DNA from 2 places in the Arthrobacter sp. P1_B9 genome. Region 2 is predicted to be linked to the other one. Evidence: predicted binding sites of a transcription regulator. Region 2 holds the regulator's gene; the other holds the start of a gene.
The links. The regulator LexA, encoded in region 2, represses DNA repair genes until DNA is damaged. The targets are predictions, from matches to a motif close to TCGAACANNTGTTCGA.
Positions count from the first base shown of each region.

Region 1 (4,412 bases), on a different contig from region 2:
CCCCTCTTTTTCCCCTGAATCCCGCGTGGGAACGGGGCTCCGGATCGGCGTCCTGGCGCTGCAGGGCGATTTCCGGGAGCATCTGCATGCCGTGGAAGCCGCCGGCGCCGCCGGCGTCGGGATCCGGCGTCCCGCCGAACTCGACGGCCTGGACGGGCTCATCATCCCCGGCGGCGAATCGACCACGATCGACAAGCTCTCCCGGATCTTCGGGCTCCGAGATCCGCTGCGCGAACGCATCCAGGCCGGCCTGCCCGTTTACGGCTCGTGCGCCGGGATGATCCTGCTGGCGGACGAGATCGCGGACCCGGCGAAGGACCTGGCCGGAAACCCGCAGCAGACGTTCGGCGGACTCGACATCACCGTGCGCCGCAACGCCTTCGGCCGGCAGCGCGAGTCCTTCGAGACGGACCTGGACTTCATGGGGTTAGGGTTCAGCGCCGCGGGCGGGGCAGTGGCCCCGGTCCACGCCGTCTTTATCCGCGGGCCCTGGGTGGAGCGCGTCGGCGACGGCGTCGAAGTCCTTGCCCAGGTGGAACCGTCCAAAGCCGGCCACCCCGAATCCCTGGACGGGACGGCTAGAATTGTTGCAGTGCGTTCCGGCAAGCTGCTGGCCACCTCCTTCCACCCGGAAGTGACGGGGGAGAAGCGCGTGCATGAACTGTTTATTCGAATGATCAGAGGAGAAGCGTAAAGCATGTCAGGCCACTCCAAATGGGCGACGACCAAGCATAAGAAGGCCATCCTTGACAGCCGCCGGGCCAAGTCGTTCGCCAAGCTGATCAAGAACATCGAAGTCGCCGCGCGCATGGGCGGCCCCGACCTCTCCGGCAACCCCAGCCTGGAACTGGCCGTCACCAAGGCGAAAAAGACGTCGGTGCCCGCTGACAATATCGACCGCGCCATCAAGCGCGGCGCCGGGCTCACCGGCGAGGTCGTCGATTACACCGAAATCATGTACGAGTGCCGCGGCCCGCAGGGTTCCGCGCTGCTGATCGAGTGCCTCACGGACAACAAGAACCGTGCCGCCTCCGAGGTCCGGCTCGCCATCTCCCGCAACGGCGGCACGATCGCCGATCCCGGCTCCGTCAGCTACCTCTTCTCCCGCAAGGGCGTCGTCTCGCTGCCGAAGAACGGCCTGGCCGAGGACGACGTCCTGATGGCCGTGCTGGATGCCGGGGCCGAGGAAGTCAAGGACAACGGCGACAGCTTCGAGATCCACTCCGAGCCGACCGACCTCCAGGCCATCCGCGATGCCCTCACGGAAGCCGGCATTGAGTACGACACCGACGAGGCCGAGTTTGTGCCGTCCATGCAGGTGCCGCTGGACCTTGATGCCGCCAAGAAGTTCATGAAGCTGGTGGACGCCCTGGAAGAGCTCGACGACGTCCAGAACGTGTACAGCAACGCCGACCTCAGCGACGAAGTGCAGGCCGCACTGGAAGCCGAGTGACCCGCTCACCCAAACGTGACTTTTGGGGCCCGGTCTTGACGGCCCAACCGTGACGCTGCGCGTGTTGGGGGTCGACCCGGGCCTCACCCGTTGCGGGATCGGCGTTGTCGACGTCGAGCGGAACCGGCGGGCCACTTTGGTGGCCTTCGGCGTTGTGGGCACCTCACCCGAGGAGAGCCTGGACCAGCGGCTGCTGGTCATCGCCACGTCCATCGACGAGTGGCTGGACCGCTACGAACCCCAGGTCCTCGCCGTGGAGCGGGTCTTTTCCCAGCTCAACGTCAGCACGGTCATGGGGGTGGCGCAGGCCTCCGGTGTGGTCATTGCGGCCGCCGCGCGCCGTGGCATCCCGGTGGCTCTGCACACCCCGTCCGAGGTCAAGGCAGCCGTGACGGGAAGCGGGACCTCGAACAAGGATGCGGTCACCAAGCTGGTGACCAAGATCCTCCGGCTGGACGCGCCTCCGCGCCCTGCCGACGCCGCCGACGCCCTTGCGTTGGCCATCACCCACGCTTGGCGGGCCGGCAGCGGGGCCGCCGTAGCCACGACTGGGCCGGGCAGCCAGTCCCTCACTCCGGCGCAGCGGGCGTGGGCGGACGCGGAGGCAAAAGCGCGCCGTGCGCGCTGAATGTCCGGCTGTGACGCCGCGGGGCTTGGTAGGGTATTCGTAGATATGTTCGGATAGCCGGCGTGCCCGGCTGTACGTTCTTTCATCACCCAGTTGTAGACGCCAGTTAGACCAGGAGCCCGGCCTTGATCAGTTTTCTTCGTGGAACCGTTGCGCATGTTGGCCTGTCCTCCGCCGTGATCGACCTCAACGGCGCCGGCATGAGCGTCAACGCCACACCGCAGACCCTCAGCGGCCTCCGGGTGGGTGAGGAGGGAAAGCTATTCACGTCCCTGATCGTGCGGGAAGACTCGCTGACCCTGTTCGGCTTCGCCAGCGATGACGAACGCGAGGTGTTTGATGTGCTCCTCAGCGTCAGCGGAGTCGGTCCCCGCCTCGCACTGGCGGTGCTGGCCGTCCACGAGCCCGAAGCCATCCGGGTGGCCGCCCACTCCGGCGACGGCAAGGCCTTCACGAAGGTCCCCGGCATCGGACCGAAGGTGGCCGGCCGGATCGTGCTCGAACTAGCCGGCAAGCTTGTGCCGCACGGCACCGCCGGCGCGCCTGTCGCGGCCGTGTCCGCCGAATCCGTCTGGAAGCCGCAGGTGGTGGCCGCGATGACCAGCCTGGGCTGGTCCGAAAAGGATGCCACGGCCAGCATCGACAAGTCCCTTGCCGATTCCCCGGACCTCGCGGCGAACGGCAATGTGGCGGAGATTCTCCGCGCGACGCTGCGCTGGCTGGGCCAGGACGGCGCCCGCGCCGGGAACCGGGTAGGCGCGCGTGGCTGAGCCGTCGATCGTCGCCGGGGGAGAGGAACCGGAGGAGCGGGTCATCGAAGCCGCCCTGCGGCCCAAGAACCTGCACGACTTCGTGGGCCAGCACCGGGTCCGCAAGCAGCTCTCCCTCGTGTTGGAGGCCTCGCGCATGCGTGGGCGCAGCGCGGACCACGTGCTGCTCTCGGGCCCTCCCGGCCTGGGCAAGACCACACTGTCCATGATCATCGCCGCCGAAATGAACGTTCCGCTGCGGATCAGCAGCGGCCCGGCCATCCAACACGCGGGCGACCTTGCGGCCATCCTGTCCTCACTCTCTGAGGGCGAGGTCCTGTTCCTGGATGAAATCCACCGCATGTCCCGGCCGGCCGAGGAAATGCTGTACATGGCGATGGAAGATTTCCGCGTCGATATCGTCGTCGGCAAGGGCGCCGGCGCCACGGCCATTCCGCTGGAGCTGCCGCCCTTCACGCTCGTCGGCGCCACCACGCGGGCCGGCCTCCTTCCCGGCCCGCTGCGGGACCGGTTCGGTTTCACCGGCCACCTCGAGTTTTACTCCGTCGAGGAGCTGGAACTGGTCCTGCGCCGCTCCGCCGGCCTGCTGGACCTGAAGGTCAACTCCGCCGGATTCAGCGAGATTGCCGGCCGGTCCCGGGGCACGCCGCGCATCGCCAACCGGCTCCTGCGCCGGGTCCGGGACTGGGCGCTTGTGCACGGCATCGAGCAAATCGACGCGCGGGCGGCCTCCGCGGCCCTGGACATGTATGAGGTGGACAAGCGGGGCCTGGACCGGCTGGACCGTGCCGTTCTCGAGGCCCTCATCACCAAGTTCGGCGGCGGCCCGGTAGGCCTGTCCACGCTCGCGATCGCCGTCGGCGAGGAAACGGAGACCGTGGAAACGGTCGCCGAGCCCTATCTGGTGCGCGAAGGACTCCTGGGCCGGACGCCGCGCGGCCGGATAGCCCTGGCGCCGGCATGGACGCACCTGGGCTTCGCCATTCCGGCCGGCGCCTTCGGCCAGGACCCGCTGGAACTGTTCCAGGCCGACGAGCCGGGCGAGAGCCCGATCGGCGGGTCCGGTGGGGATCTCGGCGAAGAAACCGATCCTCAGTGGATCCGAAACAGCCGCTAGCACCGTTCTTTCAGCTTTTCCCTTTAGACTGGTATGACGCTCGGCACGTCCGGGTTTTGTTTCCGTGGGCGGAGAGCAGGTAGCCGCCGGCGGTCTGGGGGACGGTCTCGCGGCCAGTTTGCTGCGCAGACCCCTGCCCGCGCCGTCAGGAGCAAACGGACGTTGCTGAAAAACAGCTATGCAAGTACAGAACGGAACTTTCCCCTTGGATCTAATGACAATTCTCCTGTTCGTGATGCTTGGCGTGTTCGTCTTCATGATGTTCCGCCGCAACAAGAAAACGCAGCAGCAGCAGGCGCAGCTCCAGTCGAAGTTCGGCCCGGGCGTCGAGGTCATGACGAGTTTCGGGCTGTTCGGCCGGATCGTCGACATTGACGAAGCGGAGAACAAGGTCACGCTTGAGCTTTCCCCGGGCAACACGGCCACGGTGCACCGCCAGGCCGT
Region 1 covers NZ_JBFUAA010000006.1:110,509-114,920, forward strand. The annotation lists gene pdxT (pyridoxal 5'-phosphate synthase glutaminase subunit PdxT) at 1-694, shown strand, start outside; gene AC1D1A_RS10620 (YebC/PmpR family DNA-binding transcriptional regulator) at 698-1,453, shown strand; gene ruvC (crossover junction endodeoxyribonuclease RuvC) at 1,503-2,081, shown strand; gene ruvA (Holliday junction branch migration protein RuvA) at 2,207-2,851, shown strand; gene ruvB (Holliday junction branch migration DNA helicase RuvB) at 2,844-3,968, shown strand; gene yajC (preprotein translocase subunit YajC) at 4,183-4,412, shown strand, end outside.
Region 1: a site for LexA is predicted at 2,119-2,134, ahead of ruvA (Holliday junction branch migration protein RuvA). Genes of this name have one in related genera too.

Region 2 (4,412 bases):
CTCGGCGAGGACACGTCCGTGCCGCACTTCGCCGCCGCACTTGGCGGGCCGTCCTCCCAGCTGGGCAAGGAAGTTGTCCGGCTGCGCGAATGGGCCGAGGAGACCGCGACGGGGGATCGCGACGAGCTCATGCCGGGCGTCACGGACCGGGCCTGGCGCCAGGTCTCGGTCACCTCCATGGAGTGCCTCGGCGCGCAGAAATGCCCGCTCGCGGCCGAATGCTTCAGCGAACTGGCACGGCAGAACGCCGCCGATGCCGACGTCGTGGTCACCAACCACGCCATGCTCGCCGTCAGTGCCTTCGAAGGCCTGGCGGTGCTGCCCGAGTACGACGTCGTCGTGGTGGACGAAGCACACGAACTTCAGGACCGCGTCACGGGCGCGGTCTCGGGCCAGCTCTCCGTGGCGATGGTGCACGCCGCCGCGTCCGGGGCCCGGAAGCACACGGGCATCACCGTGGATGCGCTGAACAATGCCGCCGCCCACCTGGAGCTCGCCATCGACGGCGTCCCCAGCGGGCTGATGCCCAACGGCCTGAACAGCGAGCAGCTGGACTGCATCGACCAGCTGCGCGACGCGTGCCGCGCCGCCCTGTCCGATTCCAAGGGGGACAGCTCCGTGTCGGCGGACGGCGGACGGCAGCTGGCCCGCTCGCGCCTCATGGTCATCCTGGAGCTCTGTGAACGCCTGCTGGCCGCGCGCGAAAACCGCGAAGTCGTGTGGTTCTCCCGCAACAGCAGCTTCGACCCGGCGCAGGGCTACTCCCAGCCGGACGAGAGCGCGCCGGCGTTGATCAACGTTGCCCCGCTGAGCGTCGCAGGGCGGTTGCGCGAGGGCCTGTTCGCGGACCACACCGTCATCCTGACCTCGGCCACACTGGCCATCGGCGCTGCCTTCGAACCCGCCGCCGGCGGCCTGGGCCTGGTTGGCAACGGCGCCCCGAGCTGGACCGGCGTCGACGTCGGCTCCCCGTTCGACTACCCGAAGCAGGGCATCCTCTACGTAGCCCGGCACCTGCCCAAACCCGGCCGCGGAACGTCCCCCGAGGCCCTGGACGAACTCGAGAAGCTGATCCGCGCCTCCGGCGGAGGCGCCCTGTGCCTGTTCTCCTCGCGGCGCGCCGCAGAGGAAGCAGCCGAGGCCATGCGGCCCCGGCTGGGCCTCAGCATCCTGTGCCAGGGGGAGTCGACCATGACGGCGCTCGTGCGGCAGTTTGCCGACGAACCTGACACGTGTTTGTTCGGCACCATGTCCCTCTGGCAGGGCGTCGACGTCCCTGGCGTGTCCTGCCGGCTGGTGGTCATCGACCGGATTCCCTTCCCGCGGCCGGACGACCCGCTGATGACGGCACGTTCGCGGGCCGTGGCCCAGGCCGGCGGCAATGGCTTCATGGCCGTCTCGGCCACGCACGCCGCCATCCGCCTCGCGCAGGGCGCCGGACGGCTGATCCGCTCGACCTCGGATAAGGGCGTGGTGGCAGTGCTGGATTCGCGGCTCTCCACGGAGCGTTACGGCGGCTTCCTGCGCGCCGCGCTGCCGCCGTTCTGGCCCACCACCGATTCATCGATAGCCATGGCAGCCCTGAAGCGCCTGGCGAAAGACTCCGCGAAAGCCTAAGTCCCAAACCGGGGCCGCCACCCTGCGCCGGAAATCCGCCGCGGGGTGGCCGCTCCGGACTGGCAGCATGCCCCGGATGGCTAAGGGGAGCGCAGTTTAGAGAGAGCGCAGTTTAGAGGGAGCGCAGTACCGATACGACCTTGCCCATGATGACGGCGTGGTCGCCCAGGATGGGCTCGTACTGGGTGTTTTGCGGCAACAGCCACGTGTGGCCGTCCCGCTGGCGGAAGGTCTTGACCGTGGCTTCGTCGTCCAGCAGGGCGGCAACGATATCGCCGTTCACGGCATCACCCTGGCGGCGGACAACCACCCAGTCGCCGTCGCAGATGGCGGCGTCGATCATCGAGTCGCCGGCCACCTTGAGCATGAAGAGTTCGCCATGGCCCACGAGTTGGCGGGGCAGCGGCATGACGTCCTCCACCACCTGGTCCGCGAGGATCGGCCCGCCGGCGGCGATGCGTCCGACGAACGGCACCATTGCCGTGTCAGTGGCGCTGGCGAGCTCGGTTACCGACAGGCCGCCGACGGCCCGCAAGGGGCTGGACTTCTCGATACCAGATATCGGTGTGGCCCCCTCGTCCAGGGTCAGCGGCATGAGCACTTCCATGGCCCGGGGCCGCTTCGGATCGCGCCGCAGGTAGCCGAGCTTTTCCAGTTGGGAGAGCTGGTGGGTCACGCTCGACAGGCTGGCGAGACCGACGGTGTCGCCGATTTCGCGCATGGACGGCGGGTAGCCCTTGTCCGTGACGGACCGCTGGATGGTCTCCAGGATTTTCTTTTGCCGGACGGTGAGGCTCTTGGGGGCCCGGGCGGGCTGCGGGCTCCGTGGGGTGGCCCTGCCGCCGGTGGCTTGTGCTGCCATGTTCGCCAACGCCTTTCCGTTCCGCCCGGCTGCCGTGGCTGCTGTCACCGGGAACTTCCGGCCTGAAATGTCAGACCCTGCTGATCAACTACGAATGAATTCCCACTGGTAGTTCGAAAGTGGGAGTTCGAAAGTGGTTGTCCTGTCCCTCAAAAATAGGCCAGCCGCAGACCTTTTTCAAACATTTGTTCTAGCGAGTCTCGACATCGTTCGTTAGTAAGTGCTAAAACAGAACAAGTAAGATTCGAATATGTGTTCGATTCCGACGATCTAGGTTCGCAGGCAATGTTCGGTTCTATGTTCGAAGGTTCGGCCGGTTGGCGGCGAGTACGTGAGTACGCCGGGCGGCAACTTATGGTCCAGGAGGGCTCAGTTCATGTCAGTTTCAAGCGCGTTTGACGGCACTAACATTCAGGGCGTCACGACCCGCCACCGTGGTGTTGGTCCGGGTGGCGCAGCGGATCGCCGCAGCATCGGACACGGCAGCATCGGACAAGGCGGCCTCGCCCAAAGTGGTTCCAGTCACGGCAACGTGTACCCGCTCAACGCCAGGCGCCGCGGCTCCGCGCCGTCGCGGGCGCAGCAAGGAGCCGCCGCCGCGGTTTCCGGCGGCCGGACCAAGCAGCCGCCGCTTCGGCTCACCCGGCGCGGACGCTTCGTCTTTTTCGGCGTCCCCCTGATTCTGCTGGCGGCGTTCATCCTGTCCTTCAGCGGATTCCTCAACGCTCCCGCGAAAGCGGCAGATTCCGCAGACCAGCTCTCGGTGACGCCGACCGTATCCGTCACAGTCCAACCGGGGGAGTCCCTCTGGGCCATTGCCGGGTCGGTGGCCCCGGAGCGCGATCCCCGCGATGTTGTGGCCGATATCGTGCAGTTGAACAATCTGGACGCCGCGCGTGTGATGCCGGGCCAGCAACTGTTTGTTCCGTCCAAGTAGCCACCCCCGGGTGCCGTTGCGGGCGTCACAGTTTCAGCGCCCGTCCCGCTACCACTTAAACTGGTCACGTGACTGACCAGCTTGAGCGCCTCAACCGACTGCCCCTCCGAACCAATCTGCGTGGCCTGCGTCCGTATGGCGCGCCGCAGCTGGACGTCCCCATCCTGCTCAACGTCAACGAGAACACCCATGGGGTCCCGGCCGATGTCCGCGCCGCGATTACCGAAGCCGTGAGCGCCGCCGCTGCCGGGCTGAACCGCTATCCGGACCGCGAATTCACCGAATTGCGCGAAGCCCTCGCCGAATACCTTGGCCATGGGCTGGACGCGGAGAACATCTGGGCCGCGAATGGTTCCAACGAAGTCCTTCAGCAAATCCTCCAGGCCTTCGGAGGCCCTGGCCGGACGGCCCTCGGGTTCCCTCCCACGTATTCGATGTACCCGCTGCTGGCCTCCGGCACGGATACGGAGTACGTCGTCGGGGTCCGCGCGTCCGACTATGGGCTCAGCGCGGAATCGGCGGCACAGCAAGTCCGCGAGCTTCAGCCCAACATTGTCTTCCTCTGTTCCCCGAACAACCCGACCGGCACGGGGCTGGGCCTTGATGTGGTCGAGGCCGTTTATGAGGCCGGCGAGGCCAGCCAGACCATCGTGATCGTTGACGAGGCCTATCACGAGTTCGCCCACGACGGCACGCCCAGTGCCCTCACCCTGCTGCCTGGCCGGGAGCGGCTCATCGTCTCGCGCACCATGAGCAAGGCCTTCGCCCTCGCGGGTGCGCGGCTCGGCTACATGGCCGCGGCCCCGGAGGTCGCGGATGCCCTGCGCCTGGTGCGTCTCCCGTACCACCTCTCCGCCATCACCCAGGCTGCGGCCCTGGCTGCCCTGCGCCACCGGGAGGCGCTCATGGCGGACGTCGAGGACATCAAGCGCCAGCGCGACCGGATCGTGTCGGAACTGACGCGGTTGGGCTTGACCCCGGCCGCGTCTGATTCCA
Region 2 covers NZ_JBFUAA010000007.1:184,639-189,050, forward strand. The annotation lists gene AC1D1A_RS12130 (ATP-dependent DNA helicase) at 1-1,617, shown strand, start outside; gene lexA (transcriptional repressor LexA) at 1,730-2,479, opposite strand; gene AC1D1A_RS12140 (LysM peptidoglycan-binding domain-containing protein) at 3,012-3,416, shown strand; gene AC1D1A_RS12145 (histidinol-phosphate transaminase) at 3,485-4,412, shown strand, end outside.